2 regions of the Fictibacillus sp. 23RED33 genome follow, and region 1 is predicted to be linked to the other one. Evidence: predicted binding sites of a transcription regulator. Region 1 holds the regulator's gene; the other holds the start of a gene.
The links. Region 1 encodes LexA, which represses DNA repair genes until DNA is damaged. Its sites were predicted from a motif close to CGAACATATGTTCG; they were not measured.
Positions count from the first base shown of each region.

Region 1 (16,053 bases):
AGACATTTTATGCTGTGCATAAAAGCGCAGCTCATCTCTGCTGACTACTTCTACCTGAAAAGGATCTAATCCACTTGTTCCTTCAACTAAAGCTATATCAATCTTCTTCTTTTGTAATTCCTCGACTATTTGTTCGTGATTATGAATCATGAGCTTTAGACGGATAAATGGATAGAGTAACTTTATCTTCTTTACGAAGTCTGGTAATAATAAGTCGCTTACGGTATGTGTTGCTCCGATTCGGAGTAGAATTTCTTCATTTTTTTCTTTTATTGATTCAATCGTTCTTGAAATTTCTAACATTTTCTTACCTTGTTCGAATACTTGTACCCCAGCGTTTGTTAATTCAAAAGATTGATTCATTCCAGACCTTTGAATAAGCTTCAAACCTAAATAATCCTCTAGCTTTCTGATGTGGACGCTTATAGTGGGTTGAGATAGGTTTAGGAATTCGCTTGTTTTTGTAAAATGTTTTAGGTGAGCAAGTGTCACAAAACTTCTGATCCAATCTAATTGCATAATGAAACCTCCATTAAGATTCGTAATGGTTCCAATAATATTTATTCATTTTTATTATAAATAAACTGGAGTTACAATGATAGGAGGAAGGAAGTGTTATGAAATGGAGTGGCTTTTGTTTATTATTGGTGGAGCAGCAATCGGTGTTATCTCCGGTTTTTTTGGGATTGGCGGGGGTATTATACTGACTCCTGTCCTTTTAGTACTTGGTTACGAACCTAGCGGAGCCATTATACTCTCTTTAATGTTGACATTGGGCTCAACAGTTACTGGCACACTATCTCACATAAAAATGAAAAATGTAAACGTTCGTTTGGCGTGTATACTCGGATTATTCGGGGTAATAGGGGCTGTTTCAACTGTGCCAATCGTACATTGGCTCGAAAAAATAAATGGAGCATCAACGGTTATTTCAACTGTATATGTTCTGATCTTGAGCTGGTTCGCACTTCAATTTTTAACCAATAGACAATCTGTTAGAAAAGAGAGGGGAAAGTCTTGGATTCCATTAATTGGTTTGTTTACAGGAATCATATCATCACTTATGGGGGTTAGTGGTGGTTTCGTGATGACACCATTACTTACAAAGAAAGTTGGTATTGAACTCAATAAAGCAATCGGTACAAGTATTGCGGCAGCTTCGATTATTGTGATCTCTGGAATCGGATCTTATGTGTATGGAGGAGCAGAAATGGATTATCGCCACGGTTTGCTACTGATCGTCGGAGCACTTATTGGTACTCCATTTGGTATCTTCAATTTGAAGAAGTTTTCTGAAGATAGGGTGAAAGAAATGCTTGCTCTCTTTTATATTGTAGTCGCATTGAGTGTAGTTTTTAAAATGTTATCTTTAACGATATTGTCTCTTGGACTGTTACTCACAGCGGTAGGACTATTCTTTATCGTACTATTTTATAACAAAGTTTCTCGATTATTAAGAGTTTAATGAGATTGGCTTCTGACATTTGGGAGAGAGGAACACCTTGACAATATACCCCATCAGGGTATATTGCGGTCACATGTATAGGAGGAATAGAGAGTGAAACAGTTAACGGCTAAAGAACTTGAGAAAAAATTAAAAGAAGGGCAATCTCTTCATATGATTGATGTTCGTGAAACATCTGAAGTGAAAGAAGGAAAAATACCAACAACCATGAATATCCCACTAGGTTTGTTAGAGTTTCGTATACATGAATTGGACAAATCTAAAGAGTACGTATTAGTTTGTCGTTCTGGAGGTAGAAGCAGTCGGGCATATAAGCTTCTTCAAAGCTACGGTTTTAATGTGAACAATATGGTAGGTGGTATGGAAGCATGGGAAGGGAACACCGAATAACTTTATACTACTTAGAAACAAAACCCCTGACAGCATAGAAGTCAGGGGTTTTAAAATCATTTGATCTCGATGGCGGATGCAATATTGTTCCAGTCAGATGCCATGTTTGCAGTCTTACCATACCAATCAGAGTGCTTAAATAAGACTCCTTTTCCATAGCCTTGTGATGAAGTATGCTGCCAGAGCGTGGTCGAGTAGCTTGATGAAGGTGATGCAGTGCTTAGTGATGAGATTCTATCATTCCAGCTTGAAGGGAGGTTCTTAAAACCGTCTCTCCAATAAATGTAGGCGCCACCTTTGTTCTTGTTCTCATAAAAGTCTGTACAACAAGCACCTGTACCCATCGTATCGATTTTCTTTTGTTGTTTAAGCTTGTCCTTTTCGATATAGGCATTTAATTCTTTCATGTTTGTGAATCCATATGCCAACCAATCGCCGCTCTTATTCTGTTTTGGAAGTACCATAGTCACTTTGATGTGATCATCTAGTAGCTTAAAAGCATTAGATTCGACAGCTTTACCGTCCACATTCACGTAGTCAAATGACTTAATCGTATACTCTTTTTCTGCATATGTCTTAGGTGAAAATACTACTGCGGCAAGAGCAAAACAAATCATATAAAGATATAGTTTTTTGCGCATTATTCTCACTCCCATTATTCGTAATTTTTTATTCTGAAATAATAACACTTGTCCTCCCTTCGATCACCTCCTATCAATTCATACGATTGTTATTAAAATGATTAAAGTTAAACGAAGAGCAAAGGAGTTTTGGTTAACCTCGTTACATTGCCAATTTAAACTATTTAGGTATAATATGTAAATGGATAAAAAGACTTAATATTCAGTCAATTAATAGAACTAATCCTTCATTAGTCGAGTACCGGAGTGCCTATGAATGATCTTTTAAAAGTATTATTAATCTATGAATTAGTAAAGTAATAGGACGAAAAAAAGAAGTATCTAGTCAATTAGATACTTCTTCTAAGGAAAATTCAGAATTAAGGATTAGATTAATGAATACTTCGGTATACGCCGATTACTTTACCTAAAATCGTACAGCTCTGTAAGATGATCGGTTCCATCGATGAATTTTCAGGTTGCAAGCGGATATGGTTTCTTTCTTTGAAGAATCTTTTTACAGTCGCTTCATCTTCATCGGTCATAGCTACGATGATATCTCCATTATTTGCTGTAGGCTGCTGTTTTACAACAACTAAGTCCCTATTGAAAATTCCTGCTTCAATCATACTATCACCAACAACAGATAACATGAATACGTTCTCGTCCCCAACAACGTGCTCAGGTAGAGGGAAGTATTCTTCTACGTTCTCAACTGCACTGATTGGAATACCTGCCGTAACTTTACCGATCACAGGGATTGAAACAGAACGAACAGAAGGGATGTTGTCTTCTAGACCTAATACTTCAATTGCTCTTGGCTTTGTTGGATCTCGCCTTATAAGCCCCTTTTTTTCAAGTCTTGCTAAATGTCCGTGAACGGTAGAGCTTGATGCAAGGCCAACTGCCTCTCCAATTTCACGAACTGAAGGCGGATACCCTTTTTGTGATACTTCCTCTTTTATGAAAGCCAATATATCCAATTGTCGTCTGGATAATTTAGTCATTTTTTAGCACCTCACCGAATTTTTTATCTATAAAAAGTATATCATGGAGAATTAAGAGATACAAACATAAGTTCGAAAAAATAGTTGACACCGAACAAATGTTCCAGTTATTATGAATGTAAGAGATGCGAACAAACGTTTGTTGAAAGGGGATATCACAATGAAACAAGGGACAATGCATGTTATTGTATTTTTAGGGTTGTTAGGTGGTATATTTTTTACGTTATCAAATCTTGCCTCACAAGAAGCTCAATATATCGAAGTAACCATACAGGAGGGGGACTCACTGTGGAGTCTTTCTGAAGAGTATAATGCCAAGCACCATTATTCCAATTGGGAATTTATAAAATGGGTCGAAAAGAAGAACAGTGTAAATGCGGCAGCTGTTTTTCCAGGTCAGAAAGTAATCATACCAGTCAATAAATAAAAAAGCGGGTTTTAAACAATGAAAGCAATCATTTACTCCAGAGTTAGTACAGATAAAGATGAACAAATAACTTCATTAGAAAGACAAGAAGCGGAACTAAAGAAGTTAGCACTACAATTTAAATTTGAAGTTTTGAATTGTTACCGTGAAAAAGCAAGTGGTTTTTCTTTAGATCGAGAAGAGTTGTTAAATATATTAGATCTTGCAAGGGATGGAGAGTTTCAGTGCCTTCTTGTGCAAGATGATACTCGTTTAGGTAGAGGAAAAGCTAAGATGGCATTACTTCATCAGTTGATCAAATACAACATTAAAGTTTATACGCTCTCTAATAACGGAGAATACACATTAACAGAAGCGGACGAAATGGTGCTTGATATTGTGTCTACTGTAGAAGAATACCAACGAAAGCTTCATAATATGAAGATCAAGCGTGGAATGAGAAAAGCTGTTAAAGAAGGGTATAAACCTCAAAAGAATTTAAAAAATCAAACTGGTGGTGGCAGAGACAAAAAGGAAGTGCCAATCTCTGAAATCGTACGATTAAAGAACATGAAGCTTACATTTCATGACATTGCTTTAACGCTTAGAGGGCTGGGCTTTGATGTGTCTAAAGCAACCGTACATAGAAGATATAAAGAACATGTGGAAAATACAGATAACTAGAAATTCCTTTCATTCTGCTGTAGGATAGAGTGAAGAATGCTTTAAAAAGGAGTTTTTACTATGTTATCTAAAGATAAGATGCAACGTATAAATGAACTGTCTAGAAAATCTAAACAATCAGATTTAACATCAGCAGAAAAAGCTGAACAAAAAAAACTACGAGAAGAATATTTACAAGTTTTCCGTAAATCCTTCGTTCAAGATTTGCATGGTATGACCTTTGTTGATCCGAACGGGGATGATGTAACACCTGAAAAATTAAAACGAAGTAAAGATAATAAAAATAACCTCAAACATTAATAAGAAATGCCTATTTACTCACTGTAAATAGGCATTTTTTTCTGTTGCAATCTATACACATTAGTATATACTGTTATATAACAACTTTGAAAGGGGAGAATATTTTGACTTTTTCAATTACAAGTGCAGCTGCGAACCTTTATAAGGATATTGCTTTAGAAGCGTCAGAGGCTTTAAGACTTTTCGTAAAATATGCAGGAAGTGGTGACTCGGGAGGTTTTTCCCTTGGTGTGACCGCTGATGTGCCTGAAGAGAACGATTACATTCAAGAGATTGAAGGTCTTCGATTTTTTGTTCGAAACGAAGATAAATGGTTCGTTGAGAATATGAAACTTGATTATGATGAAAATACGGATCATTTTTCATGTCACTTACCAGGTCTCGCATAATAAAATTTAACCGCCTGTTCTAATACAACGAAAAAGTTGTAGGATAACAGGCGGTTTTTGTATGTTTTCATGAGTAGATGGTAAAATAACTATAGTTAAAAATGTGTTTGTCTTGTCTAATTGCATTTGAACGTTTATTATGAAAGTCAAAACTGTTTAGTACATATGAAGGGATGATTTTTTTGTCACGAACTATTGATGAATTAGCAATTAATACAATAAGAACACTTTCTATCGACAGCATAGAAAAAGCGAACTCAGGGCATCCAGGTATGCCGATGGGTGCTGCGCCTATGGCATATAGCTTATGGTCTAAATTCATGAACCATAATCCTGCAAATCCTGAATGGTTCAACCGTGACCGTTTTGTACTATCAGCAGGACATGGATCGATGTTGTTATATAGCTTGCTACATTTGAGTGGATATGGTTTAACAATTGATGATCTGAAGAATTTCAGACAATGGGGAAGTAAGACTCCAGGTCACCCAGAATTCGGTCATACGGTTGGTGTTGAAGCAACAACTGGCCCGCTTGGTCAAGGGATTGCGATGGCTGTAGGTATGGCTATGGCTGAGCGTCACTTAGCTGCAAAATATAACCGTGATGGACATGAAGTGATTGATCACTTTACTTATTCTATCTGTGGTGATGGAGACCTTATGGAGGGTGTTTCTGCTGAAGCAGCTTCACTTGCAGGTCATCTTGCGCTTGGTAGAATGATCGTACTTTACGATTCAAATGATATTTCTTTGGATGGGGACCTTCATCACTCATTCTCTGAAAGTGTAAAACAAAGATTTGAAGCTTATGGCTGGCAAGTTCTTTATGTGGAAGATGGAACAGATCTTGATGAGATCGAAAAAGCACTATCAGAAGCCCGTGAAGAACTTAACAAGCCAACTCTTATTGAAGTGAAGACTGTGATCGGACATGGTTCACCAAATAAATCAGGAAAATCTGCTTCTCATGGAGCGCCGCTAGGTAAAGATGAGATCTTACTAACAAAAGAAGCGTACAAATGGACGTTTGAGCAAGATTTCCATGTTCCTGAAGAAGTACAATCACACTTTGAACAACTGAAGAGTGAAGGACAAACAAAAGAAGAAGAGTGGAACAAGCAATTCGATGCTTATGCAGAAGCTTATCCAGAATTAGCTAACGAGCTTCAAGAAGCGATCAAAGGAAATCTTCCTGAGAATTGGGACAAAGACCTTCCTGACTACGACAAAGCTATAGCTACTCGTTCATCTTCAGGTAAGGCGATCAATGCTTTAGCTAAGAGTGTGCCATCACTATTTGGTGGATCTGCTGACTTAGCAGGATCAAATAAAACACTTATTGAAGGCGAAAATAATTTCAGTCGCAACGACTACAGCGGACGTAACATCTGGTTTGGTGTTCGTGAGTTCGCTATGGGAGCAGCACTGAACGGAATGGCTCTGCATGGCGGACTGAATGTGTTCGGTGGAACATTCTTTGTGTTCTCTGATTATGTAAGACCTGCTATTCGATTATCTGCTCTAATGGGGCTTCCTGTAACGTATGTATTAACGCATGACAGTGTAATGGTAGGAGAAGATGGTCCAACTCATGAACCAGTTGAGCAACTTGCTTCTCTTCGTGCGATGCCAAATCTTAACGTGATTCGTCCGGCTGATGGATATGAGTCAAACGCAGCTTGGAAATTAGCGCTTGAGAGCAAGAACCAGCCGACTGCATTGGTATTAAGCCGTCATGACCTACCGATCTTAAAGAACACAAAAGAGAATGCTTATGAAGGTGTTAAGCGAGGAGCTTATGTTGTTTCGCCAGCTGAAGCTGATGCAGATGTATTGCTTCTTTCTGCAGGATCTGAAGTTAGTATTGCAGTTGCTGCACAAGAACTACTTCAAAAAGAAGGAATTTCAGCTTCAGTCGTTTCTATGCCATCTTGGGAAAGTTTTGATAAGCAAGATAACGACTATAAAGAATCTGTACTTCCAAAGAATATTACGAAGCGTTTAGCGATTGAAATGGGAGCTTCACTCGGTTGGCATAAATATGTTGGCCTTGAAGGAGATACGCTAACAATCGATACGTTTGGTGCATCTTCTCCTGGAGAAGTCATTCAAAAAGAATTCGGATTTACTCCAGAGAACATCGTAAAACGTGTTAAAGACATGTTAAATAAATAAAAAATTCGCATGAATAAGGAGGTTTCCGAGAGGAAACCTCCTTTTCTTACTGATTCGACAAAAGTAGTTAGAATCTGCACACCTTTTTAGACAAGCTTCTTTACGTATATTGTATATACTTTTAGAAAATGATTGGAGAGGAGCTTGTTCATGAGAGAATTTTATATCTATCTAATCACAAAAGAAGTTGCTCATTCCTATTATGGCAAGGAAAATAAGCTGTTTCAGTTGTTTTTCGAAGAACAGCGCTCAAATGGCTTATCTAAAACCATCCTACAAAAGCAGATCAGTTACATAACCTCTCTATTATCTGTTTCTCAACTAGAAAAACACTTTTGGAACCATTTAAGTGGTGCACAGGAATGGCGTTCAGAAGGAGAAACATACTCTTTATCTTGCAAAGATAGCATCGTGAGAATAGAACTCACTGATCAATATATCCACCTTTACAGTATCGGAAACTTTGAAGCAGAAACGATTATATTTGAGGCGCTTCGCCAATATGAACCTTACTTTCTTGCGATGGACTATGGTGAAAGAAAATTTGGATGGCTTTCACCGTTTAAATTGAACATGGTCTATGCCACTTAATTCTCTTTCAATCTTGTATGTGTAGGTAAACTTGTAGTAAACTAGTTCTAGACAACATGAAGGAGGAAGTTTTAACAATGGGTACTGGTATGATAATCCTTGTGTGTGCACTCTCACTGATTGCAGGTGTTGCGATCGGATTTTTTATTGCCCGCAAGTATATGATGAGTTATTTACAAAAAAATCCACCGATTAATGAAAATATGTTGCGTGTGATGATGATGCAGATGGGGCAAAAGCCTTCACAGAAGAAAATTAATCAAATGATGCAGGCTATGAACAAGCAGATGAAGTAAGAGTTGGACAAGCACCCTGATGAATAATCGGGTGCTTGTTTTCGTTCTCTTTACAAATAGCGTTATGTATCAATAAAGGATGATGGCAATGAACAACGTTGAGACGATTTCCATAGATGAGATAGATGCAAATCATTATTTGCTTTTTGATGTAAGATCTCCGAAAGAATTTGAAGAGTACCATATTCCTGGTGCGTTTAATGTGAGTATATTTTCAAATGAGGAAAGAGCAGAAATAGGGACGTTGTACAAACAGGAAAGTAAAGAAGCTGCGATGGAGCGTGGACTGCAAGTTGTTGCACCCAAACTTCCGTCTTTATATAATCAGATAAATTCCCAAAGTAAAGAAAATCCTGAAAAACAGGTTGTTATCTATTGCGCAAGAGGTGGATTTCGTTCAAGGAGTATCGCTCAAACGATGAGCATGATGGGGATAAAGACCCTACAGCTCGATGGAGGCATACGGTCGTATAGAAAGAAGATTGATGCTTTTTTTAGAGAGATGGAGGCTGAACCAAGAAAGATCATCGTACTTGAAGGTCATACTGGTACGATGAAAACGAAACTACTGAAACAACTGCAAGAAGAAGGATATCCAGTACTGAACCTTGAAGAAATGGCAGGACATAAAGGCTCGATTTTCGGAAAGATCGGAGAACACCCCTCTTCGCAGAAGAAGTTTGAATCAAGACTTTATGAACAACTTCAGAAGTCGGAGAAATCTACAGCGATTATTATTGAATCAGAGAGTAAACGTATTGGGAGAGTAGTCGTTCCCAATTTTCTGTTAGAAGGTAAATACAGCGGTGTTCGAATTCATGTGGAGCTACCTTTTCATTTAAGGGTTAAATATATTTGTAATGTGTACGAGCCGCTTCTGCATAAAGATGAGATTATTGAAGCGGTCAATAAGCTGTCAAAAAGAATTCCCACAGCAATCATGTTAGACATTCAAGAAAACCTGAAAACGTTAAATTATGAAAATGTAGTATCACTGCTGCTTGAGAATTATTATGATCCTAAATATGATTACGCACAACAGCAATATGAAAGTGAGTGCATCAAACTGAATAGTGATTCCTATCAAGGCGTCTATACAAAAGTAAAGAACGTATTAGATCAGTATTTGCCCTAAAAAATCTAAATCAGTTACAGATGATTTCAAAAAGGCCCTTTTAATGGGGTCTATTTTTGTGAAACTTTTTCCTTTTCGGAATTTTCATATATTGGTAAACTAGAATTGTTTTGATATAGAAACAAGGGGGAACGGGCGTTGAGGGTTTTTCTGCAGTTGATGTGGTATTTTAAACAAGAAAAGTGGCGGTATATAGGCGGAATCGTAATGCTTGCCTTCGTGTCACTGGGATTATTGGTCCCTCCAAAAGTGGTCGGGCTCATTGTCGATCATATTGAAGAAGGTACGATAACCGAAGAGATCTTATGGAAATATGCTGCAGTTTTAATCAGCATTGCGATAGGTATCTATGTTCTTCGGTATATCTGGAGAATATTAATCTTCGGTTCAGCTGTTAAATTGGCGATGTTACTAAGAAATAGGCTGTACGAACATTTTACGAAAAAATCACAAGAGTTCTATCAAAAGAGACGTGTAGGAGACTTGATGGCTCATTCTACGAACGATCTTCAAGCTATTCAACAGACTGCTGGGGATGGCGTTTTAACGCTAGTAGATTCATTGATGATGGGTGGTTTTACATTAATCGCAATGGCAACAACGATCAGTTGGAAATTAACACTTGTCAGTCTTCTGCCCTTACCAATTATGGCGTGGGCAACAAACAAATATGGTACGATGCTGCACAAAAGGTTTCATAGTGCACAAGAAGCATTCTCAACTTTGAACGATAAAGTGCAAGAAAGTATCTCTGGTACGAGGGTAATTAAAGCTTTTGGTCAAGAAAAAGATGATATTGACAGCTTTTCGGATCTCTCGAAAGATGCAGTTAGGAAAAATATGGCTGTTGCTCGTGTTGATTCTTTGTTCGACCCTACTATATCTCTGATCATTGGATTCTCCTTTTTTCTAGCGGTCGGTTATGGATCGATTCTTGTAACGCGTAATGAACTAACAATAGGAGAACTTGTTTCATTTACTAGTTATCTCGGATTGTTAATATGGCCGATGCTTGCATTTGGCTGGTTGTTTAATATTGTAGAGCGAGGAAGAGCTTCTTATGATCGTGTTGAATCACTTCTTGCTGTAAAAGAAGAGATTGAAGACAATGGTTCAATCGAAAACAGTCCCAAAGGTGATATTTCATTTCAATTAAAGCAATTTTTTTACACTACAGGTGCTTCTGTTTTAAGTGATATCCATTTTACTTTAAAACGAGGTCAGACTCTTGGGGTCGTCGGAAAGACAGGTAGCGGTAAAACAACACTATGCAAGTTATTGCTGCGTGAATTTCAATTAAGATCAGACGACATTATTTTAGATAATCACGATATTTGTGAATACAAATTGAATGCGTTACGAAGTTCGATCGGTTATGTACCACAGGACCATTTTTTATTTTCAGCTACCATTGCAGAAAATATTGCTTTTTCAAAAGTCGATTCACCTTTTTCAGAAATAAAAGAAGCGGCAGAGCTTGCCTCGATTCATAAAGACATTTCTCAGTTTAAATATGGATATGAAACAGTAGTAGGTGAGAGAGGAGTCACACTTTCAGGAGGACAAAAGCAAAGGATCTCAATTGCAAGGGCATTGATAAAAAATCCAGAAATGTTAATTCTAGACGACTCCCTTTCAGCAGTTGATGCTAAAACAGAGGAATCCATCCTTCAGCAATTAAAGAACAAACGGCAAAATCAAACGACGATTATAACTGCTCATCGACTATCATCGATCGCGCATTGCGATCTAATCATCGTTTTGGAAAATGGAACAATCGTACAACGAGGTACTCATCACAGCTTGTTGAACGAAGAAGGATGGTACAAAGAAACATATGAAAAACAAGCTTTGGAAACGCTGATTTCACAGGGAGGTGTGATCAAATGAGTGCCGAGCAAGAACCTACACTCGATGAATTGCAGCAAATGAAGCAGTGGACTGTTTTTAAAAGACTTATGTCTTATACAAAACCACACAAAAAACGTTTGGCATTCGCCTTCTTTTTGTTATTAGTCGCAACAGCAGCTGAATTAACGGGTCCAATTCTCGTTAAAACGTTCATCGACGATTTTGTCACACCTCGAAATTTTGAACAAAGAGCTTTGGTGATACTCGCTACAGGATACATTGGATTAATCATAATCTCAGCGGTTGTAAACTATGTTCAATTTGTTTTGTTCCAATCTGTAGCACTTGACATTATTCAAACTCTGCGGATCCAAGTGTATACAAAGGTCCATTCATTAGGATTAAAATTCTTTGATCGAACACCAGTAGGAAGCTTAGTTTCACGAATTACGAACGACACAGAAGCAGTTAAAGATCTTTATGTAAGTGTACTCTCGACGTTTGTTCAAAATATCGTATTCTTATTTGGTATCTTTGGATTCATGTTCTATTTGAATGTCAAACTTGCACTATTCTGTTTGTGTATCTTGCCGTTCATTGTTTTGATCATGTGGCTGTATCGTAAATATAGTTCTAGGTCGTTTTATGACATGAGAGAAAAACTTAGCCAGTTGAATGCAAAATTAAATGAATCTCTTCAAGGGATGTCCATCGTACAAGCGTTCAATCAGCAAAAGAGGCTTCGAAAAGAGTTTGCAAAAATCAATCAAGAACATAATGATGCACAATTCAGAAATATAAAATACAACGGTTTGTTGCTTAGACCTGCCGTTGATCTTGTTTATATGCTTGCATTGTTGATGATTCTTTCCTTTTTTGGCATCAAATCATTTAATTCTCCTGTTGAGATCGGTGTGATTTATGCTTTTATCAATTATCTGGATCGCTTTTTTGAACCTGTTAATATGATGATGATGCGCCTTTCTATTTTTCAGCAAGCTATCGTATCAGCAGGACGCGTATTTACAGTCATGGATGAAGAAGAGTTTGCACCGGTGAAGAAAGGGAATACGGTTCCGGCGATTTCAAGAGGTAAGATTGAATTTAAAGATGTTTCATTTTCTTATGATGGAGAGCAGGAAGTTCTTAAAGGGATCTCTTTCACTGCAGAGCCGGGTCAAACAGTGGCTCTTGTCGGTCATACCGGAAGTGGTAAGAGCTCAATCATCAATTTACTCATGCGCTTTTATGAAGTGAATAAAGGTCAGATTTTGATCGATGACATTCCTTTATCAAACTACGAAAACAATGAGTTAAGAAACAAGATGGGACTCGTTTTGCAAGATCCCTTTTTATTTGTTGGCGATATTATGCAAAACGTAAGATTATACGACAAAACCATTACGGACGAAGACGTAATGAATGCAGCAAGATTTGTTCAGGCATCATCGTTTATCGAAAGACTTCCTGAGGGTTATCAAACAGAGTTAGGAGAAAGAGGGGCAACCTTTTCAAGTGGACAAAGACAACTGATCTCTTTTGCGCGAACGATGGCTTACTCTCCTAAAATCTTGATACTCGACGAAGCGACGGCAAACATCGATACAGAGACCGAAGAAGAGATACAAGAAGCGCTTCATAAAATGCGCAGCGGCAGAACGACAATTGCTATTGCACACAGACTATCCACGATACAAGACGCAGAACTCATTCTTGTGTTGCATAAAGGGGAAATTGTTGAAAGAGGGACTCACCAAGAACTATTAAGACAGCGAGGTTTGTATCATAAGATGTTCCTATTGCAACATGGAAAAGATTCTATGAACGATGTAGGTTAACAAACTTAATGATTTATGTATTATGTGACAGCTCTTCTAAGAAGAAGAGCTGTTTTAATTTGTGTGACTTTCTATAAAAAAGATTGTTGCTTTCAAATCTTTGTCTTATCTGATAGTTGATTGGAGTGGAAGGTGCGTGCCTACCTCCTGAAATACATCTCGCAAGGCATGCGACGAGGAAGCTAAATACGGTAGCTTTAACTTGTAGGCGCAGGAGCGTGGTATCTATTATGAGACACTTAAAAGTGAATCGCAAGAATGTGGCTCACCGCCTGCCCTGCGGAAAGCGAGCACCTGTAACGGAAATCAACTACTTCCAAGAGCTACAAATTTTTTACTTTAATTTTTCGAAAATATGAACTTCTGTTTTAAGTGATTGACTTATTTGCAAATTATTCTATTATAAGATAGCATACACGTACAGACAAACTGAATAAAAGGATGAGAATGCTTTGAAGAAATATGTTCTACCAACAATGTTGATCGGCAGCATGTTTGTCCTTTCGGCATGTAAGCCAGTTGATTGGGCAGAAAAGAAATGGGACGCTGCCTTTAATGAAGAAAATTCTGAAAAGAACGAAAAACAGATTTCAAATGAACAAACAAAGCCAAAACCAAATGATGAAAACAAAACAGAAAATAACGATGAACAACCATCAGCAGAAGCTGATCTGCCTTGGTTAGAAGAAACGGTAACGGTATCTGGTGACGGGAAAGCGGTTGTACAGAATCTAGACGATCTTTTGATCGTTGCGAACAAGGAAAGAAACCTACCCGATAATTATGAACCGAAAGATTTAGTTACACCAAATGTCCCGTTTCCTTTTAAAGAGGATCTACCTAAGAAAAAATTAAGAAAAGAGGCAGCTCTTTCTTTAGAAGTATTGTTTAAGGCAGCTGAAGAGGACGGTCTTGAGTTGCTAGCACAATCCGGGTATCGCTCTTATGATACCCAAGTGTCTATCTTCGCTTTTAATGCTGAGCAAAAAGGGGAAGAAGTAGCGAACAAAACGAGCTCAAAGCCAGGACAGAGTGAGCATCAGACTGGATTATCAATGGATGTTACATCACAAGAAGTGAACTTTGAACTTGTAGAAGCCTTTGGCGAGACAAAAGAAGGAAAATGGCTAGCAGATAATGCTCATAAGTATGGATTCATCATCAGATATCTGAAAGGGAAAGAAGATATTACTGGATATCAATATGAACCTTGGCATCTCCGATATGTTGGGGTAGATCATGCCAAAGCAATTCACGAGCAGGGCATCACGCTCGAAGAGTATTTACAAAAACCATAAACATCTCTGACAGCTTTTTTCTAAGCTGTCTTTCTTTATGTTTGAACAAAATGGATATTCCCTTTAATATAGAGAGAGAACTGTAAAAAAGGGGCTTACTAAAAAATGACCGATCTTAATATTCTGCTTGCTTTTGGAGCTGGCTTGCTCTCCTTTATTTCACCTTGCTGTTTACCATTGTATCCTGCTTTTCTATCTTACATAACTGGGATCTCTGTTCAGGAACTTAAAGAAGAAAACGCCATGCTAAGAAAAACGGCGCTTCTACATACTACATTTTTCTTAATAGGATTTTCGATCATATTTATTTTCCTTGGTCTATCGACTACGATAATCGGTGATCTATTCGTACAATATCAAACACTGTTAAGGCAAATTGGAGCTATTGTAATCATCTTTTTCGGTCTTGTCGTGATGGGATTCATAACTCCTACATTTTTGATGAAGGATAAGAAGGTAAGGTTTCAATCTCGTCCTACTGGTTATCTAGGTTCCGTGTTGATCGGTATTGGTTTTGCAGCAGGATGGACACCTTGTATGGGTCCCATTCTAGCAGGCGTTATTGCGCTTGGGGTGTCAAATCCGGCAGCATCTATGACGTATATGGTCGCGTATGTTTTAGGATTTGCTGTTCCTTTCTTTGTTTTAAGCTTCTTTTTGGATAAACTAAAGGTAATAAAAAAGTTAAACCGTCAGTTTATGTTGGTAGGAGGGACTCTTATGGTCGTTATGGGAATCCTGCTATACTTTGATTGGCTGACACAATTAACGTCATTTCTAACAAACCGTGTGTTTGGAGGATTCAAAGGTTTTTAAGAGTAATATGGAAAGGGGATATACATCATGCATTCACGATCGAATGACCTTATCTTAAAAACAACAACAAATATCATTGTTTTTGTTATTCTAGCTTTTTCAATTAACATGCTTTTTTCAGGGCATAATGCTCCAGGTGGAGGATTTATCGGAGGATTGATGGGAGCGGGAGCATTTCTTCTTCTCTATGTTTCCTACGGGTTACAACCTGTACATAGAATATTGCCGATAAACTTTACGTACATGATCGCAGCTGGATTATTGATCGCCATTCTCACCGGCGCAGGTTCCTTTGTTTTAGGTGTTCCGTTTTTGAGTCACAGTTTTGGCTATTTTCAACTCCCTTTGTTAGGGAAAACAGAGCTTGCTACAGCGATGCTTTTTGATTTAGGTGTATATTTGACAGTAATCGGAGTTACGATGACCATTATCCTCTCAATTGCAGAAGATAAGATCGAGAAAGAAGTAGGGGAAGGGAACTAACCGTGTTTTTTATTGCGAGTACATGCTTTGCCATTATTATGGCAGTGATTATTTTTAATTTTCGAATGAAAGAAACAAGAGAACCGGTTACCACAAAAAAGATCATCATTCCCCCGTTGGCTATGAGCACAGGCTTTCTTCAGTTCGTGATTCCTGCTTTTCACATCACCTGGACTGAAGCAGGGGAGGCTTTCTTAGTAGGTATCATGTTTTCGATATTTCTTATCATGACAAGTAAATTCGAAATTAAAGGTGATCATGTATACTTGGTTCGATCGAAAGCCTTTATTTTTATCATTATCGGATT
Region 1 covers NZ_JACZDX010000001.1:1,218,068-1,234,120, forward strand. Annotated here, with positions in the region: gene IHV09_RS06350 (LysR family transcriptional regulator) at 1-519, opposite strand, end outside; gene IHV09_RS06355 (sulfite exporter TauE/SafE family protein) at 623-1,465, shown strand; gene IHV09_RS06360 (rhodanese-like domain-containing protein) at 1,559-1,855, shown strand; partial or broken gene IHV09_RS06365 (hypothetical protein) at 1,912-2,421, opposite strand; gene lexA (transcriptional repressor LexA) at 2,868-3,482, opposite strand; gene yneA (cell division suppressor protein YneA) at 3,643-3,909, shown strand; gene IHV09_RS06380 (YneB family resolvase-like protein) at 3,928-4,572, shown strand; gene IHV09_RS06385 (DUF896 domain-containing protein) at 4,633-4,872, shown strand; gene IHV09_RS06390 (HesB/YadR/YfhF family protein) at 4,977-5,261, shown strand; gene tkt (transketolase) at 5,435-7,438, shown strand; gene sirA (sporulation inhibitor of replication protein SirA) at 7,589-8,029, shown strand; gene IHV09_RS06405 (YneF family protein) at 8,107-8,325, shown strand; gene mnmH (tRNA 2-selenouridine(34) synthase MnmH) at 8,414-9,460, shown strand; gene IHV09_RS06415 (ABC transporter transmembrane domain-containing protein) at 9,599-11,350, shown strand; gene IHV09_RS06420 (ABC transporter ATP-binding protein) at 11,347-13,149, shown strand; gene IHV09_RS06425 (M15 family metallopeptidase) at 13,602-14,447, shown strand; gene IHV09_RS06430 (cytochrome c biogenesis CcdA family protein) at 14,553-15,263, shown strand; gene IHV09_RS06435 (Na(+)/H(+) antiporter subunit B) at 15,288-15,746, shown strand; gene IHV09_RS06440 (CcdC family protein) at 15,749-16,053, shown strand, end outside.

Region 2 (16,053 bases), on a different contig from region 1:
CAGCATGTTTAAAATCATTTTGCGTTCTTCCATACATTGACGCCTCCTTTTTGGGGTTCCGTCACCGGCGTCGGCTGATTCTAAGATGTCTGAGACTTTCCGGTATTACTTGTACAAAAATAGATTATGAGACGATTACCTTTATCCCTTTAACAATATTCCAGATCATCACAATTAATGTCAGTGTTCCAAAAATGAGTGCACTTATAATAATAGCGATAAGATGATATTGCGTTTCAAAAATGATAATAATACCTAATGGAACAGCGATAACGGGAAATAGATGGGACAAAAATGATCTCTTAGCGTGCTCCATCACTTCAGGCTCATCTGCGATTAGATATACAGCGATCGGAAATAAAAATGGTGCGAAAAACAGACTAAAATAACATAGTGCAGAAATAGCTTTTTTTGAGCCTTCCTTCATGAAACAAGACCTCCTGCTTTAATAAAACCATAGCGAAACGGGACTACAAGCAAAAGAGGCATGTGCCTTTTTTACTTCGACCCCTTTAAACAATCTTCCTTTATCTCTATAGCCATTCGACATAACTTCTAAAATTCCGTATCATAATGACAAAAACACCCAAGGGAGCTACCACCATTGAAACAGATTCGAACATTAAAAATACTGTTTTTAGTATTAGCTATACTGATGATCACTAGCATTATATTCGGCGTTATGACTGAAGATGCTATGGAACTCACAGTTAGTGACCGAATTCTAGCGGGGATATTCGGCACTTTCATCGTAATGTTGATAAACTATGTAATCTACAAACTTCTTTCTAAGATATGGAAATAAAAACACCTATCTATTTTATACGAAAATTGTCGTTTTGAGGAGATTTTGTTTAAGAAAACTATGAAAAAGGAATGGATATACAAATACGACAGGAGTGATTTATTATGGCTGAAGAGAAAAAGAAACAAAAAGGCAAAATGGACAATCCTGAACAATACAAAACTGACCAACAAAGCTTGTTTGATAAATTTGAAAGTGAACAAAATGTAGATTCTATTCCGATGGAAGATCTTAAACAAGAAAAACGCGAAGAAAAGGACAAGAAAGGTACGAAAGATTCTTCGTCCTCAGAGGAGAAATATAAATAATTTCTAAGGTTCACATACACTTTCTCATATTTTGAGAAGGTGTATTTTTTTGTAGTTTTATTTAACTAATTGCATAGCAAAAAAGTCCTATTTCAATTAGTTAAATCCTACTTTTTCAATATATTTGTTTCATAAATGTTTTAACTAGACGATATTTAAACTGTAGTATAAAAGTCTTACGAGTTTATATGACTTCATCTACAAATTTCTTATAAAAGGGTGATGAATTTGAAAGTTGCTTTCGATACGTTTAAAGCTGTTGAGTTTAAAATTGGCAGTGAGGAATTGGCGTTTCATGTTGAACAAGTATTATCGATTGAAAAAACACAGCGCGTTACCGTCGTACCAGCCATGCCAAAGCACGTTCTAGGTGTTATAAAGCTACGAGGCACAATAACTCCGGTCATTAATCTAAGCACCCTCTTATTTTCAGATTTAGATTTAAATCCTCATGATTATCAGCTGGATAAGTACATTGTAGTCAAATATGATAAAAAGCCCTTTGCATTAGTAGTGGATGAAGCAACTGATGTATTAGATATCCCCCATGATTCTATTCAAACAAACACTCTCACAGATAAAAAAGTTCCTTCCTACCTTGCTGGTATTTCCAAGTTAGAGAACAGATTAATAACCTTAATTGATGCAAATCAGCTATTACTTTCAATGGCTTCCATCTTAGAATATGAATCAGATAACCATTATGTAGGGAGTGAAGAAAATGAAATTCAGCATTCGCGCTAAATTGATCAGCAGCTTCTTAATCATATTAAGTCTATTGATTGCAATCAGTGTTGTAGCATTCATTAAAATGGACGGCATGGGGAAAAAAGCGGAAGAAATAAACGAAGTTTGGACACCAAGTCTCGTCTATCTTGGAGGGATGAACGGAAATATTTCAGATATTCAACGAATTCTACTTAAACTGATCCTTACAGATGAGAAAGCAGAAATCGAACGTTTAACAGGAAGAATAGATGAAACAGTTACAGAAATGAATGAAAGAAGTGGAAAGTATGCACCACTTATTGATAGTGAAAAGGAACAAAACGTTTATGACTCCTTCGTAGCAGATATCAATGCATACATAGTTGGAATTCCTTCTGTTTTGGAAGCAAAGCAACAAAACAATTTAAAACTTGCAAATGAATTTCAATTGGAAATATTTCCATTATGGACTCAAGCAGACGACAACCTGCGCTCTTTAATAGAAATCAATGAAAAAGGAGCGACATCTGCAGCCAATTCTTCCGTTGAATTGTTTAAAGCCGGTGCTAAATTCGTCACTGTGTTTTCAGTAATTGCGGTACTGCTTGGTTTTGCAGTTGCACTGTATATATCTCATTTAATATCTAGACCACTTCTTCTACTTTCTCAACAAGCCGGTCTTATTTCAAAAGGCGATTTAACCGGTAAAACCATCTCTGTGAAAAATAGAGATGAAATCGGTGAACTAAGTCGTTCATTCGAACAGATGAAGAATAACTTAGTCCTTCTCATCACCCAGATTAAAGGCAGTTCACAGATGGTCGCTGCTAGTTCAGAGCAACTATTGGCAAGTGCTGAGCAAAATAGCGAAGCTACACAACAAATCGCCGGAAGCATTCAAGAGATGGCTAGTGGTTCAGATCATCAAGTGAAAAATGTTGGGGAGAGTTCACTCGTCATAAGTGAGATGAGTGCAGGTATCCAGCAAATCGCATCAAATGCTCAGACGGTATCTACGACTTCACAAGATTCTCTTCAAATGGCATATGAAGGTAATCAGTCGATGGACAATATGGTTAAACAAATGGAAACCATCGATCAATCCCTACAACAAACCGGAAGAGCCATACAAAGTTTAGGAGCTAGGTCTTTAGAAATTGATCAAATCGTAGAAGTGATCACAAACATCTCTTCTCAGACCAACCTCCTTGCCCTAAATGCGGCCATAGAAGCTGCAAGAGCAGGAGAACATGGTAGAGGATTTGCGGTAGTTGCAGATGAGGTTCGAAAGCTAGCTGAACAGTCAGCAACCTCAGCTAATCAAATCAGTCAGTTAATTCATTCCATTCAAGTAGATACGAATGATGCTGTACAGTCCATGGAACTTGGAAATAAAGAGTTGGTACTTGGAATCTCGTTAGCTCAGTCTTCGGGGGAGTCATTCCGAAGGATTCTGTCTTCCATCGAAGAAGTCTCTCAGCAAGTTAGTGAAATTTCAGCTGCATCCGAACAAGTAGCTGTGGGAACAGAGCAAGTTGTAAAATCGATTGATTTTGTTTCTGAGCTAGCCGTATCATCAGCATCAGGCGCACAGAATGTATCTGCTGCAACGGAGGAACAGCTAGCTTCCATGGAAGAAATCGCTTCGTCTGCAAATTCCTTATCTACCATGGCAGAAGAATTACAAGAGGCCACTAGTCAGTTTAAGGTATAGCATCAAACAGCATAGTTATAGAATGGGGACTATCGAGCTCATCACATCTTTTTAATAAACGTTTCACTCTATTAATAGAAATATATTTACTTAGTGAGGTGCCCATATCCTATGATTCACATTTTAGTGATCGATGATGATATGATCTTTAAAGATTCTTTGCAGCATATGCTTTTAAATGAAATGGATGAAATTTCAATCACATCCATTGAAAGTCATAAACATAATCCACTATACAAATTGGCCAAAAACATAGATATTGTTTTTATCGATTTAGGAATCAAGCATTTCAATGTGATGGAGGTGATTCAGCATTTTATAAAGCAAGAAATTAGAATTGTTCTTTTTGTTCCAAGCTTAGATCAACAGGGTCCTTTGCTTCTTGAATGCTTAACCTTCAAAATTCACGGTGTCCTTCTAAAAAATATGGATCCTAGTCTCATGATGCACGCTATTGCACTGTTATTTTGTGGACAGAATTATATGCCACAAGCAGTGTCCTTCATGATATGGGAAGAATACATTCTTCTAAAAAAGCCATTATCTCGTTCAAGACCATATGATCTATTAACTGAACGAGAATGGGAAGTTCTTGAATTGCTTTCAATCGGGATGAGTAACAGAGAAATTTCCCAGTCCATTTTCCTTAGTGAGAACACGATTAAAAATCATGTCGCCTCTCTATTAAAAAAACTAACTGTAAAGGACCGGACTTCAGCTGTAATAAAAGCGTATCAAAATGGCTGGATCAAAGGAATAGCACCCTTCCTTTCAACCCCTATCTTTTAATAGAAAAAGGACGGTGAAATCATTTCACCGTCCTTTTACTTACTTCTATTTAATCGTTTCTTTTTCTTTGATCTTTCCAGTCATCCGTTTCTTATCACGTTTTAAGATCGGAGCAAGATAACGACCGGTGTGAGAAGCTTCAATTTCAGCTAACTCCTCTGGGGTTCCTGCACCAACGATCATACCGCCCTTGTCCCCACCTTCTGGTCCAAGATCAATTAAATGATCACACTGCTTGATAACATCAAGGTTATGCTCGATAACAAGTACAGAGTCTCCGTTATCAACAAGTCTTTGAAGTACGACAAGTAAGCGTGAGATATCATCAACGTGAAGACCCGTTGTCGGCTCGTCTAGAATGTAGATCGTTTTTCCGGTAGAACGCTTATGAAGCTGAGACGCGAGTTTTACACGCTGTGCTTCTCCTCCTGAAAGAGTTGTAGCGGATTGACCGAGCTTAATATAACCGAGACCAACATCAAGAATGGTCTTTAGCTTACGATTGATCTTAGGGATGTTGGCAAAGAACTCAACAGAATCTTCTACCGTCATGTCTAAGATATCTGCGATGTTTTTCCCTTTATACTTCACTTCTAATGTTTCTCTGTTATAACGTTTACCATGACAAACTTCACATGGTACATATACATCTGGCAAGAAATGCATTTCAATTTTAATGATTCCATCACCGCGGCATGCTTCACAACGTCCACCTTTTACGTTGAAAGAAAAACGTCCCTTTTTATAACCACGTACCTTTGCTTCATTCGTTGATGCAAACACATCACGAATATCATCAAATACTCCAGTATATGTCGCTGGATTTGATCGAGGCGTTCGGCCGATTGGAGACTGGTCGATATCAATAACTTTATCAACATGCTCTAGACCCTTGATGGACTTATGTGCACCCGGCTTGTCCTTTGCACGGTGCAGCTTTTGTGCAAGAGCTTTATGCAGGATCTCATTCACAAGCGTACTTTTCCCGGATCCAGAAACACCTGTAACTCCTGTAAATAAACCTAATGGAATTTTTGCGGATACGTTTTTCAGATTGTTTTCTGTTGCACCTTTAACCTCAATATATCTTCCATCTGGTTTACGTCTTTCTTTTGGAAGGGGGATAAACTTTTTACCAGACAAGTACTGTCCTGTAAGCGAAGCTGGATCTTCCATAATCTCTTGTGGAGTACCTTGTGATGTGATCACGCCACCGTGAGCACCTGCACCAGGACCAATATCAATGACATAGTCTGCCGCAAGCATCGTATCTTCATCATGCTCTACGACGATCAACGTATTCCCAAGAGAACGCATTTCTTCGAGTGTACGAATCAGTCTGTCATTATCTCTCTGATGAAGACCGATAGATGGCTCATCTAGAATATAAAGCACACCCATTAATCGTGACCCAACTTGAGTCGCAAGTCGAATACGCTGTGCTTCACCACCAGATAGAGTACCAGCTGCTCGGCTTAGCGTCAGATAGTCTAGTCCTACATTAATCAAGAAACCTGAGCGATCCACGATCTCGCGTAGAATGAGCTTCGCGATCGCACGTTCTTTATTCGTCAGATCAAGGTTATCGAAGAATTCTTTTGCTTCTGTAATGGAAAGAGAAGTCGTTTCACCGATATGCCTTCCATTGATCAGAACAGAAAGAGCTTCTTTTTTCAGACGATGCCCTTTGCATGTTGGACATGGCTTTTGCGCCATATATCCTTCCATCTGCTCACGGATATAATCTGAACTCGTTTCACGGTATCTACGCTGAATGTTGCCTAATACACCTTCAAATTGAATCTCGTTCTTTCGTACCTGACCGAAATCATTTTTGTACGTGAAAGTAAGGTACTCTTTACTTCCGTTCAGAATTTTATCCATCTGATCTTTTGGAAGATTTTCAACCGGTACGTCCATATCAATACCAAAATGGTTACAGATGCTCTCTAAAAGCTGCGGATAATATTGAGAGCTGATGGGCTCCCAAGGTGCGATGGCGTTATCACGTAAAGAACGACTCCAGTCAGGGATAACGAGCTCTGGATCCACTTCAAGCTTTACTCCTAAACCATCACATGAAGAGCACGCCCCGAACGGACTGTTAAATGAAAACAGGCGTGGTTCTAGTTCACCAATCGAAAATCCACAATGAGGACAGGCGTGATTTTGAGAGAATAAAAGTTCCTCTTCTTCCATGACATCAACAACAACACTTCCTCCACCAAGGTTGAGTGCTGCTTCAAGAGAATCAGCTAGACGAGTAGCGACTCCTTCTTTTACAACGATACGGTCGATCACGATTTCAATGGTATGCTTTTTATTTTTTTCAAGCTTAATCTCTTCAGATATCTCACGCATCTCACCGTCTATGCGGACGCGAACATACCCTTGCTTCTTAATATCTTCAAGCGCTTTAACATGTTCCCCTTTTCGACCGGAAACAACAGGTGCTAAAATTTGAAGCTTCGTACGCTCAGGATATTCTAAAATCCGGTCTACCATTTGTTCAATCGTTTGGGAAGTGATCTCCACGTTATGAACAGGACATACTGGTCGTCCGATACGAGCAAATAGAAGTCGAAGATAATCATAGATTTCCGTAACCGTTCCAACTGTTGAACGAGGATTACGGCTTGTTGTTTTCTGATCGATCGAAATCGCCGGTGACAGTCCTTCAATCGAATCCACATCTGGCTTATCCATCTGTCCGAGGAACTGACGGGCATAAGCAGATAGAGATTCAACGTAACGACGCTGCCCTTCTGCGTAGATAGTATCAAAAGCCAGTGAAGACTTACCCGAACCAGATAAGCCGGTCAAAACAACCAGCTTATCACGTGGGATCGTAATATCTATATTCTTTAAATTATGGGCTCTAGCACCCTTTACAACTATGTTTTGGTTGGTAGCCAACTGCAATCATCCTTCCGCTTTTAACTCAAGTATGAGGTCACGAAGCTCAGCTGCACGCTCGAATTGAAGGTTCTTTGCAGCATCCTTCATCTCTTTTTCCATACGCTCGATAAACGCTTCGCGATCTTTCTTGCTCATCTTTTGCTTAGGAGCTTTTGAACTTGTATACGTTTCTGTATCTTCGGCAGCTTGTGTTGCACGAATCACATCACGCACTTCTTTTTTAATCGTAGTAGGTGTGATTCCATGCTTTTCATTGTGCTCCATCTGCTTCTGACGTCTGCGCTGCGTTTCATCGATCGCAATCTGCATGGATTTCGTAATTTTGTCTCCATACATGATAACGTGACCGTTTGAGTTACGCGCGGCACGTCCGATCGTTTGGATCAACGAACGCTCTGAACGTAAGAAGCCTTCTTTATCTGCATCTAAAATCGCAACGAGAGACACTTCAGGTATATCCAGTCCTTCTCGCAACAAGTTTATTCCGACGAGTACATCAAACACACCGAGACGAAGGTCACGGATGATCTGAATCCGTTCTAACGTCTTAATTTCTGAATGCAAGTAACGAACTTTTATACCAAGCTCTACAAAATAATCGGTAAGATCCTCAGACATCTTTTTCGTTAGAGTAGTAACAAGAACTCGTTCTTTGTTTGCGATTCTTTCGTTGATCTCACCGAGCAAGTCATCGATCTGACCTTTGATCGGACGAACTTCTAGTGTAGGATCAAGGAGTCCTGTTGGACGAATGATCTGTTCAACCGGATCAGGTGCGTGTTCGAGCTCATACGGCCCTGGTGTTGCTGATACGTAAATATGCTGAAACTTTGTATACCGCTCAAATTCGTCAAACGTTAACGGTCGGTTATCTTTTGCAGAAGGCAGTCGGAACCCGTGATCGACAAGAACCCCTTTTCTCGCTTGGTCTCCATTAAACATTCCACGAATCTGTGGAAGAGTAACATGGGACTCATCGATAACAATCAGTGAATCATCAGGAAAATAGTCTAGAAGTGTGTATGGCGTCGACCCTAATGGTCTAAGCGTCAGATGAACCGAGTAGTTCTCGATCCCTGAGCAAAAGCCCATTTCCGCCATCATCTCTAGGTCATATCTTGTACGCTGTTCGAGACGCTGTGCTTCTAACAGTTTTCCAGCTTCATTCAATTCTTTTAGGCGATCTTCAAGCTCAGCTTCGATGCGCTTGATCGCTACCTTCATTTTCTCTTCACGTGTTACGAAGTGGGAAGCCGGGAAAATGGCAACGTGTTTACGTTCACCTAGAATTTCGCCTGTTAGTGCGTCCACTTCTGTAATTCGGTCGATCTCATCACCAAAAAACTCCACACGAAGACAATGTTCGTCACGTGAGGCTGGAAAGATTTCCACGACATCTCCTCTAACTCGGAACGTACCTCGAGTAAAGTTAATATCATTTCGGTTGTATTGAACATCTACGAGATCACGTAAAAGCTGATCACGGTCTTTCTCCATTCCTTCTCTTAAGGAGATCACCATGTCTTTATATTCTTCAGGTGAACCTAGACCATAAATACACGATACGCTGGCCACAATAATAACGTCTTTGCGTTCAAAAAGTGATGAAGTAGCCGAGTGGCGAAGTTTATCGATCTCATCATTAATGCTTGCATCTTTTTCGATATACGTATCAGAATGTGCGATGTACGCTTCTGGCTGATAATAATCGTAATACGATACAAAATACTCAACTGCGTTGTTCGGAAAAAATTCTTTCAACTCACTGTAAAGCTGTCCGGCTAATGTTTTGTTATGAGCAATAACAAGAGTCGGTTTGTTTACTTCCTGAATAACGTTGGATACCGTAAACGTCTTCCCTGTTCCGGTCGCACCAAGCAGGGTCATACTCTTCTTTCCTGCGTTTATATTGTTCACAAGATGTTGGATCGCTGCGGGCTGATCCCCTTGTGGCTGATAGTTTGATTTGATTTCGAACAATTGACTTTGACTCACAAAACCGAACCTCCGTTCCTAAATTCTGGTTACTCAAATTATAGCACAGCCCATATCCAAAAACCTAATAATTACGAACAAATATTCGCAGAAGTTTCTGGAAGGAAAGTAAAGTGTTATACTTAAAGGTAGGCGCTTGTTGGGAAATGAATTGTGTGGGGTCTGACCCCATTTCCCGCTAGCATTACCAAGGCTTTCGGAAAAATTGTAAAAGGTGTGTCCCCTTTAAAGGAGTTTTAAAATGGAGTTTTTTTATATACTGCTAGGTTTATGCATCGGCATCTTTTCAGGCATTTTCGGAATAGGTGGTGGCTTTATTCTGACACCTGTTCTAATCTTGTTCGGTCTCCCGCCTCTTTCAGCGATCGGGACGAGTCTTATGTACTCAATCGGGACAAGTGTTTCAGGCGTTGCTGCTCATCTTAGATTTAAGAATATTATATGGAAAACTGCTGCTGTTTTAGGAATTGTAGGAATCGTTGCCACACAGGTCGCTCATCCACTTGTAGTATGGTTAGAGAAGATGGGTTACGACGATACAATCATCCCAATATTTTATATTGTTCTTCTTGCCTACTTTGCTCTTTCCCTGCTTTATAAGCAAACAAAACGCAAGAATCTAGCGCAAAGCACTACTGAGATCTATTTCTCTTGGCCAAAAGCAGTCTTTATTGGATTTACAGGAGGATTCATTTCTACGACATTAGGAGTCGGCGGAGGATTTGTAATGGTTCCAATGCTCATTTCTTTAATGAAGTTCCCTTCTAGAAAAGCGGTTGGGACGAGCTTAGTCAGTGTGTTTTTCATCGTAAGTGCTGGTTTCTTAACGTACGCATCAAGTGTACAGATTGATTATAAACTTGGCCTCCTGCTTATTTTAGGGGCGTTGGTCGGGACTCAACTAGGTGCAAAGCTCACAACCATCTATTCCAGCGAACAGATTCAAAAATATCTAGGTGCTCTCTACATCACGATCTTAAGCTCAGTAGTACTGAAGCTCGTTCATCTTGATAAAGCTGGTCTAGGTATCATCACACTATATGTGCTATCCATGCTCGTACTTTTCTTAAAAGAAACGATCACTCATACAAAAAGAAAGACGTCTACCTCGTGAAGGTGACGTCTTTTTTTATCTTACTTTTCTTTTTTGTTTGTTATAAATTTTAAGTCCCAGTAAGAAGCCTATGATCGTAGAAATTACGGCAACGATTTGGAGAGGCAACGGTTGATTCAAGCCATCAAAACCAAAAATTAAGATAACAACAGTAATCGCTAAAGGTAAGTACTTAGTAAACAACACTCTATTAAATAGCAGCTGTAGACCAAACGGCAATAAAGCTGCGACAATATACTCCAACATGAAACGAAGAACCCCTCTCCTTGAACACCAAAAAACATAACTTTTGTAAACGTTCTATTATACCTCTCTAAATTTAACAAAACTCACTGGACAAAAACAAGGAAATTGTTGCGGGAAATAAATTGTTTGGGGTCAGACCCCTTCTCTTTGAAACTTTTTGTTTAAAAGTACGTACAGTAGGATAATGCTTGAAAAGGACGAATATGATTAACAAGGATCTTCAAAGGAGATGATTTTTCATGTTAAAGAAACTATTAAAATCACTATTAGGTCAAAGCAGCCATAAGAGGTACAGCAGCTCAGGCTACAAATATAAGAAAAGCTACAAGAAATACAGCAGCAGTGATTTTGGCAAGAAGCATTATGGTGGATATGGACACAAGCATTATAAAAAGAAAAAGAGAAGCAGCTTCTTTAGCTCCTGATCTGAGTAGCATTCAAACAACATGATAGCTGAACTATGGAAAGGTATGCAAAGAACGTTTTGGGACAGACCTATTAAAGCTAGAAACCTTGTTCATGATCAATATCTTATTCAAGAAGTTCTAGGAATGGGTAGTTACGGTATTACGTACCTAGTACTTGATACGCATACAGATGAGATCATCGTACTAAAACAGCTTCGGAACACTAAAGCAAAGACAACAACAGGTCTTCTTTCTTTCCAAAGAGAGTCTCAAATTTTAGAAGCACTGCAGAAACACCCTGTGCCGAAGCTATTGAATACCTTTCAAGATGAACAAGGTCACTTTATCGCTATGGAATGGATCAAGGGAGACACATTCGAAGACCTAATTTTTCGTGATAATCAAACATTCAACGAAAAAGAAACAATCTCGATATTGCTAGAGCTTTTAACTATTACAGAACGCTTTCACCAGAAAGGGATCATACATCGAGACCTTCGAATTCCAAACATCATCCAACGTAATAAAAGACTGATCGTGATTGATTTTGGGCTTGCTTGTTATTTATCAGACATAGACCATGAGATTGAAGATCCACATGAGCATCCGGAGAAACTTCGGATGCGGGCTGTTAAAGTGGAAAGCGACCTGTTTGCTCTCGGTCATTTTGCCTTGTTTCTTCTTTACTCATCTTACGTGCCCCAAACGAAGAAAGAGGAGAGTTGGGAAGAAGAGTTAGAAATTTCATCCTCACTTAAATATGTTCTTCGAAAAATGCTTCAACTTGACGAGCCGTTTCATTCGGCATCGGACGTTCAAAAAGCATTGCGCTCCATATAAAAAAGCTCGGTACTGATACCGGGCTTTTTCATATTCTATAGCTGCATCTATGGTTGTTTACTTTTAAATAAGAAATCCTCATACTCTTTTTCATGATTTGTCGTCACGGAAAGATTCTGCAGCGCTCGATGAAATTGTTGATAATCTAAAGCAAATAAGAATTGATTTTCTAATCCGCTTGCGGTTAAAATCCCGAATTCCCAGACTGCATTATAATCACGCTTATTTAGAGATTTTGCCATCAGATCAAGAACCTTCAGTATTTCCGTACATACTATCACATTATCTTTTGCATAGTGGCGAATATATCCAAAAGCATTGTATAAATAATGGCTAAAATCTCGTTCTTGTAAAACGACGCGCAGATTATTTTGTTTATCTACCAAATACTTTGAAAAAATGGATCCACGTGAAATCGTAGTAAGAACTTCACCTAGTTGATAGATGGAGTTAATCGCTGTTTTTGGATCATTATTTCCAAGCGATCTAATCGCAACTTCCACAAGTTTATTAATACTAAATTCGATATCTTGAACTTCTGTTTGCCTTCTTCCAATACTGATGAGCGCTAAATATTTTTGTTCATCCACTTCATTCTCACCTTTTTTCCAATAGGTGATAAATGGCGTTGTAGCATACACATAGCTTCCGATCGCATACTCCAATCGTATGACAATATCATCTCGCTCAGCTTCTCTCATGATAGAAATGAAATCCACCAGTTGGATAAAACCCGATTTGCGCGCTGAGATTGTATTGCCGCTTTCTTCACATATCTCACTGTTTACCGTAGTTAAATCATCCACTTTATAAGGATCCACTTCGTCCTCTAATGTACTCTTTACGATGTACAACGCTTCATTCTTCATGTCATATGTCATCTGATTCACTTGAAGCCAAGCAACAGCATGATTGATAAAAAAGATAAAGGTTCCCATTGAAAATGCAGCAATAATAGCCGCCGCCAAAGGAACAGCAAAATAATATTCGGCCATTCTTTTGTTCAAAAATAAAAAACTCAACAACATATAAATAAAACTTGAGGTAAATATACCTAAAACACGCTGAGTTGATTTACTAGCTATAAAGTTTTTCAACATACGAGGAGAAAACTGTCCAGAAAACGTCGTAAACACAACTAAGATCAAGTTAAACGTGAAAGTGGTCAAAGTTAGAGTTGCAGCGGTAAGCGTTCCTACTAGATTTCGTGTAAGATCATAATCGACTGCAAAAAACGGACGCATTTGATCTCCTAAATCGTACTTTAGATCAGTCGTTAATGTGGCAGTCACTAATAGTGCAGAAAATATCATGTAGAGCACGGGAGTAAACCACATATTTGATTGCACCGTATGTGATAGTTCCCTCTCCGACATTTTTGTATATTTCTTTAAATAATTATCTAACAGGTTCAATCTAAACATGTGTACATCCCCTTAGAAGTAAAAACAACAGTTATTTGGGAACACTCCAGATACAAGTAGCTCCTACCCTATTTTGCCCTATTAAAAAAAAGTCAAACTTTCTATCGGTTTATCACAATAAAAAAAGCAATTCTATTGAATAGAATCGCACGTCACTTCTGGATTATTTTATTGCAGAACGATTGGATGACTCGTCTCTCTTCATTACGCTCTTTATACTGTTCACTCGTGTATTCACCGATCACTTTTCTCCAAAATGTTTGTGCAGGTTTGTTCGCTTCTATTTGAGAAACTTGCCAATCTCCTTTATGTTTTTCAAATACCTGATAAGCAGCAAGTTTACCCAAACCACCAAGCCTGAATTTTTTCATGATAAAAAATTCTGAGATCGACCAGTGTTGATTGATCTCCTCTTGTACTTCACTTACTAATACAAATCCTGCTACCTTTCCTTCCCATTCGATCAGATAAGGGAAGCGACGACTTTCTTGCCAATAGTTATCTAAATAAGCATACTGACCAAAAACTCCATTGTCATCGACGTAAATGTCGATAAACTCTGAGAAATCATAAAAATAAAACTGCATAAGATTATGGATCGTTTCTTTATCCCTTAACTCTGCTACTTTTATTACCGGATTCTGTTTGATATGCATACTCATTTCTCCCTATCAATGCTAATTAAATATAATCCTCGCAATCTGGCGAATACCTGTATGCTTCGATGTTCATTCTATTTTTCCCTTTAAATTGCACGCCTTCACTCTCTAACAGTGACTTTTGCGTAAAAAACAATTCCTCATCTTGAATGCCGATCTCACCTTTTGCATTAATTACCCGGTGCCAAGGCAGATCATGCTTCTTACTCAAAGAGTGAAGGATACGCACGACCTGTCTAGCACTTCGCGGATTTCCAGCTACACCGGCAATCTGTCCGTAAGTCATGACTTGTCCCTTCGGTATACTTTTAATGACTTTAATGACCTTCTCAGTAAATGGTTCCATCATTTCTCCTCACTTTTATTAAACAAATAGCCAAACAAAAAAAAGAGTGCTAAATCTACGATCAGACTTAACACTCCTTCGTTGTTTTATTGATACATCAATTGGCGCTGCTTCTTCAACTCGTCATTCGCCAAGTACTCATCATAAGACATTTGCTTATCAAGAATTCCTTTAGGCGTGATCTCGATGATACGGTTCGCAATCGTTTCAACGAACTGATGGTCATGTGATGTGAACATCAATGCACCTTTGTAGCCGATTAATCCGTTGTTCAATGCTGTGATCGATTCTAGATCCAAGTGGTTCGTAGGGTCATCCATGATCAATACATTTGATCCGCTAAGCATCATCTTAGAAAGCATACAACGTACTTTCTCTCCTCCAGATAATACAGACGGCTTTTTCATTACTTCTTCACCTGAGAAGAGCATACGTCCTAAGAATCCGCGAAGGAAGCTTTCCGTTTGATCTTCAGGAGAATATTGACGAAGCCAGTCAACAAGAGTCTGCTCGCTGCCAGCAAAGTACTTCGAGTTATCACGCGGGAAGTACGCTTGAGACGTTGTTACACCCCATTTGTATGTTCCGCTGTCCGCTTCCATCTCACCCATTAAAATTTTAAATAGAGTTGTGATGGCGATCTCTTCTTTACCTACAAAAGCAATTTTGTCGTCTTTGTTCATGATAAAGCTCACGTTATCAAGTACTTTTACGCCGTCGATCGTTTTTGTTAGCCCTTCAACACGAAGAAGATCATTTCCGATCTCACGGTTGATGCCAAAGTTCACATACGGATATTTACGAGAAGAAGGTCGGATATCATCTAAAGAGATTTTATCCAATAACTTCTTACGTGAAGTCGCTTGTTTTGATTTAGATGCGTTCGCACTAAATCGCGCAACGAAAGCTTGAAGTTCTTTGATTTTTTCTTCTTTTTTCTTGTTTTGATCTTGTGCCATACGAAGCGCTAATTGAGAAGACTCATACCAGAAATCATAGTTACCCACATAGATCTGGATCTTTCCAAAATCAAGGTCAGCCATGTGCGTACATACTTTGTTTAAGAAGTGACGGTCATGGGATACTACGATGACTGTGTTTTCAAAATTGATCAAGAAATCTTCTAGCCATTGGATTGCTTGAAGGTCTAAGTTGTTCGTCGGCTCATCCAGAAGTAGAACATCCGGCTTACCGAAAAGAGCTTGTGCAAGCAATACTTTTACTTTTTCAGAACCTGTTAGTTCAGCTAGTTTCTTTGTGTGAAGATCTTCTTTAATACCAAGACCTTTTAGAAGGATCGCTGCTTCTGATTCAGCTTCCCAACCGTTCAGTTCGGCAAACTCACCTTCAAGTTCAGCTGCACGAATTCCATCTTCGTCTGAGAAGTCAGCTTTCATATAAATCGCGTCTTTCTCTTGCATCACTTCATAAAGACGAGCGTGGCCCATAATAACTGTCTGCATTACCTCTTGATCTTCATACTCAAAGTGGTTCTGCTTCAATACGGCTAGACGTTCGCCTGGCGTCATGTGAACGTCACCTGTTTGTGCTTCGATCTCACCAGAAAGAATTTTTAAGAATGTAGATTTACCCGCACCGTTCGCACCAATCAAGCCGTAGCAGTTTCCTGGTGTAAACTTTATATTAACGTCTTCAAACAGCTTGCGGTCGCCGTAGCGAAGACCAACGTTAGTTACCGTAATCATTTGGATATCTCTCCTTTTTATATATAACTGACCAACTATCTCTATCAGCCTACATACATATATTCAAATCCGT
Region 2 covers NZ_JACZDX010000002.1:413,562-429,614, reverse strand. Annotated here, with positions in the region: gene IHV09_RS10410 (DUF4097 family beta strand repeat-containing protein) at 1-33, opposite strand, end outside; gene IHV09_RS10405 (DUF4870 domain-containing protein) at 125-427, opposite strand; gene IHV09_RS10400 (hypothetical protein) at 605-805, shown strand; gene IHV09_RS10395 (hypothetical protein) at 910-1,113, shown strand; gene IHV09_RS10390 (chemotaxis protein CheW) at 1,342-1,857, shown strand; gene IHV09_RS10385 (methyl-accepting chemotaxis protein) at 1,835-3,535, shown strand; gene IHV09_RS10380 (response regulator transcription factor) at 3,647-4,324, shown strand; gene uvrA (excinuclease ABC subunit UvrA) at 4,370-7,240, opposite strand; gene uvrB (excinuclease ABC subunit UvrB) at 7,247-9,238, opposite strand; gene IHV09_RS10365 (sulfite exporter TauE/SafE family protein) at 9,480-10,352, shown strand; gene IHV09_RS10360 (DUF2198 family protein) at 10,368-10,598, opposite strand; gene IHV09_RS10355 (hypothetical protein) at 10,838-11,023, shown strand; gene IHV09_RS10350 (serine/threonine protein kinase) at 11,045-11,845, shown strand; gene IHV09_RS10345 (DUF2254 domain-containing protein) at 11,893-13,269, opposite strand; gene IHV09_RS10340 (GNAT family N-acetyltransferase) at 13,422-13,925, opposite strand; gene IHV09_RS10335 (MGMT family protein) at 13,951-14,274, opposite strand; gene IHV09_RS10330 (ABC-F family ATP-binding cassette domain-containing protein) at 14,361-15,980, opposite strand.
Region 2: uvrB (excinuclease ABC subunit UvrB) is a predicted target of LexA. The motif match lies at 9,313-9,326, and genes of this name have one in related genera.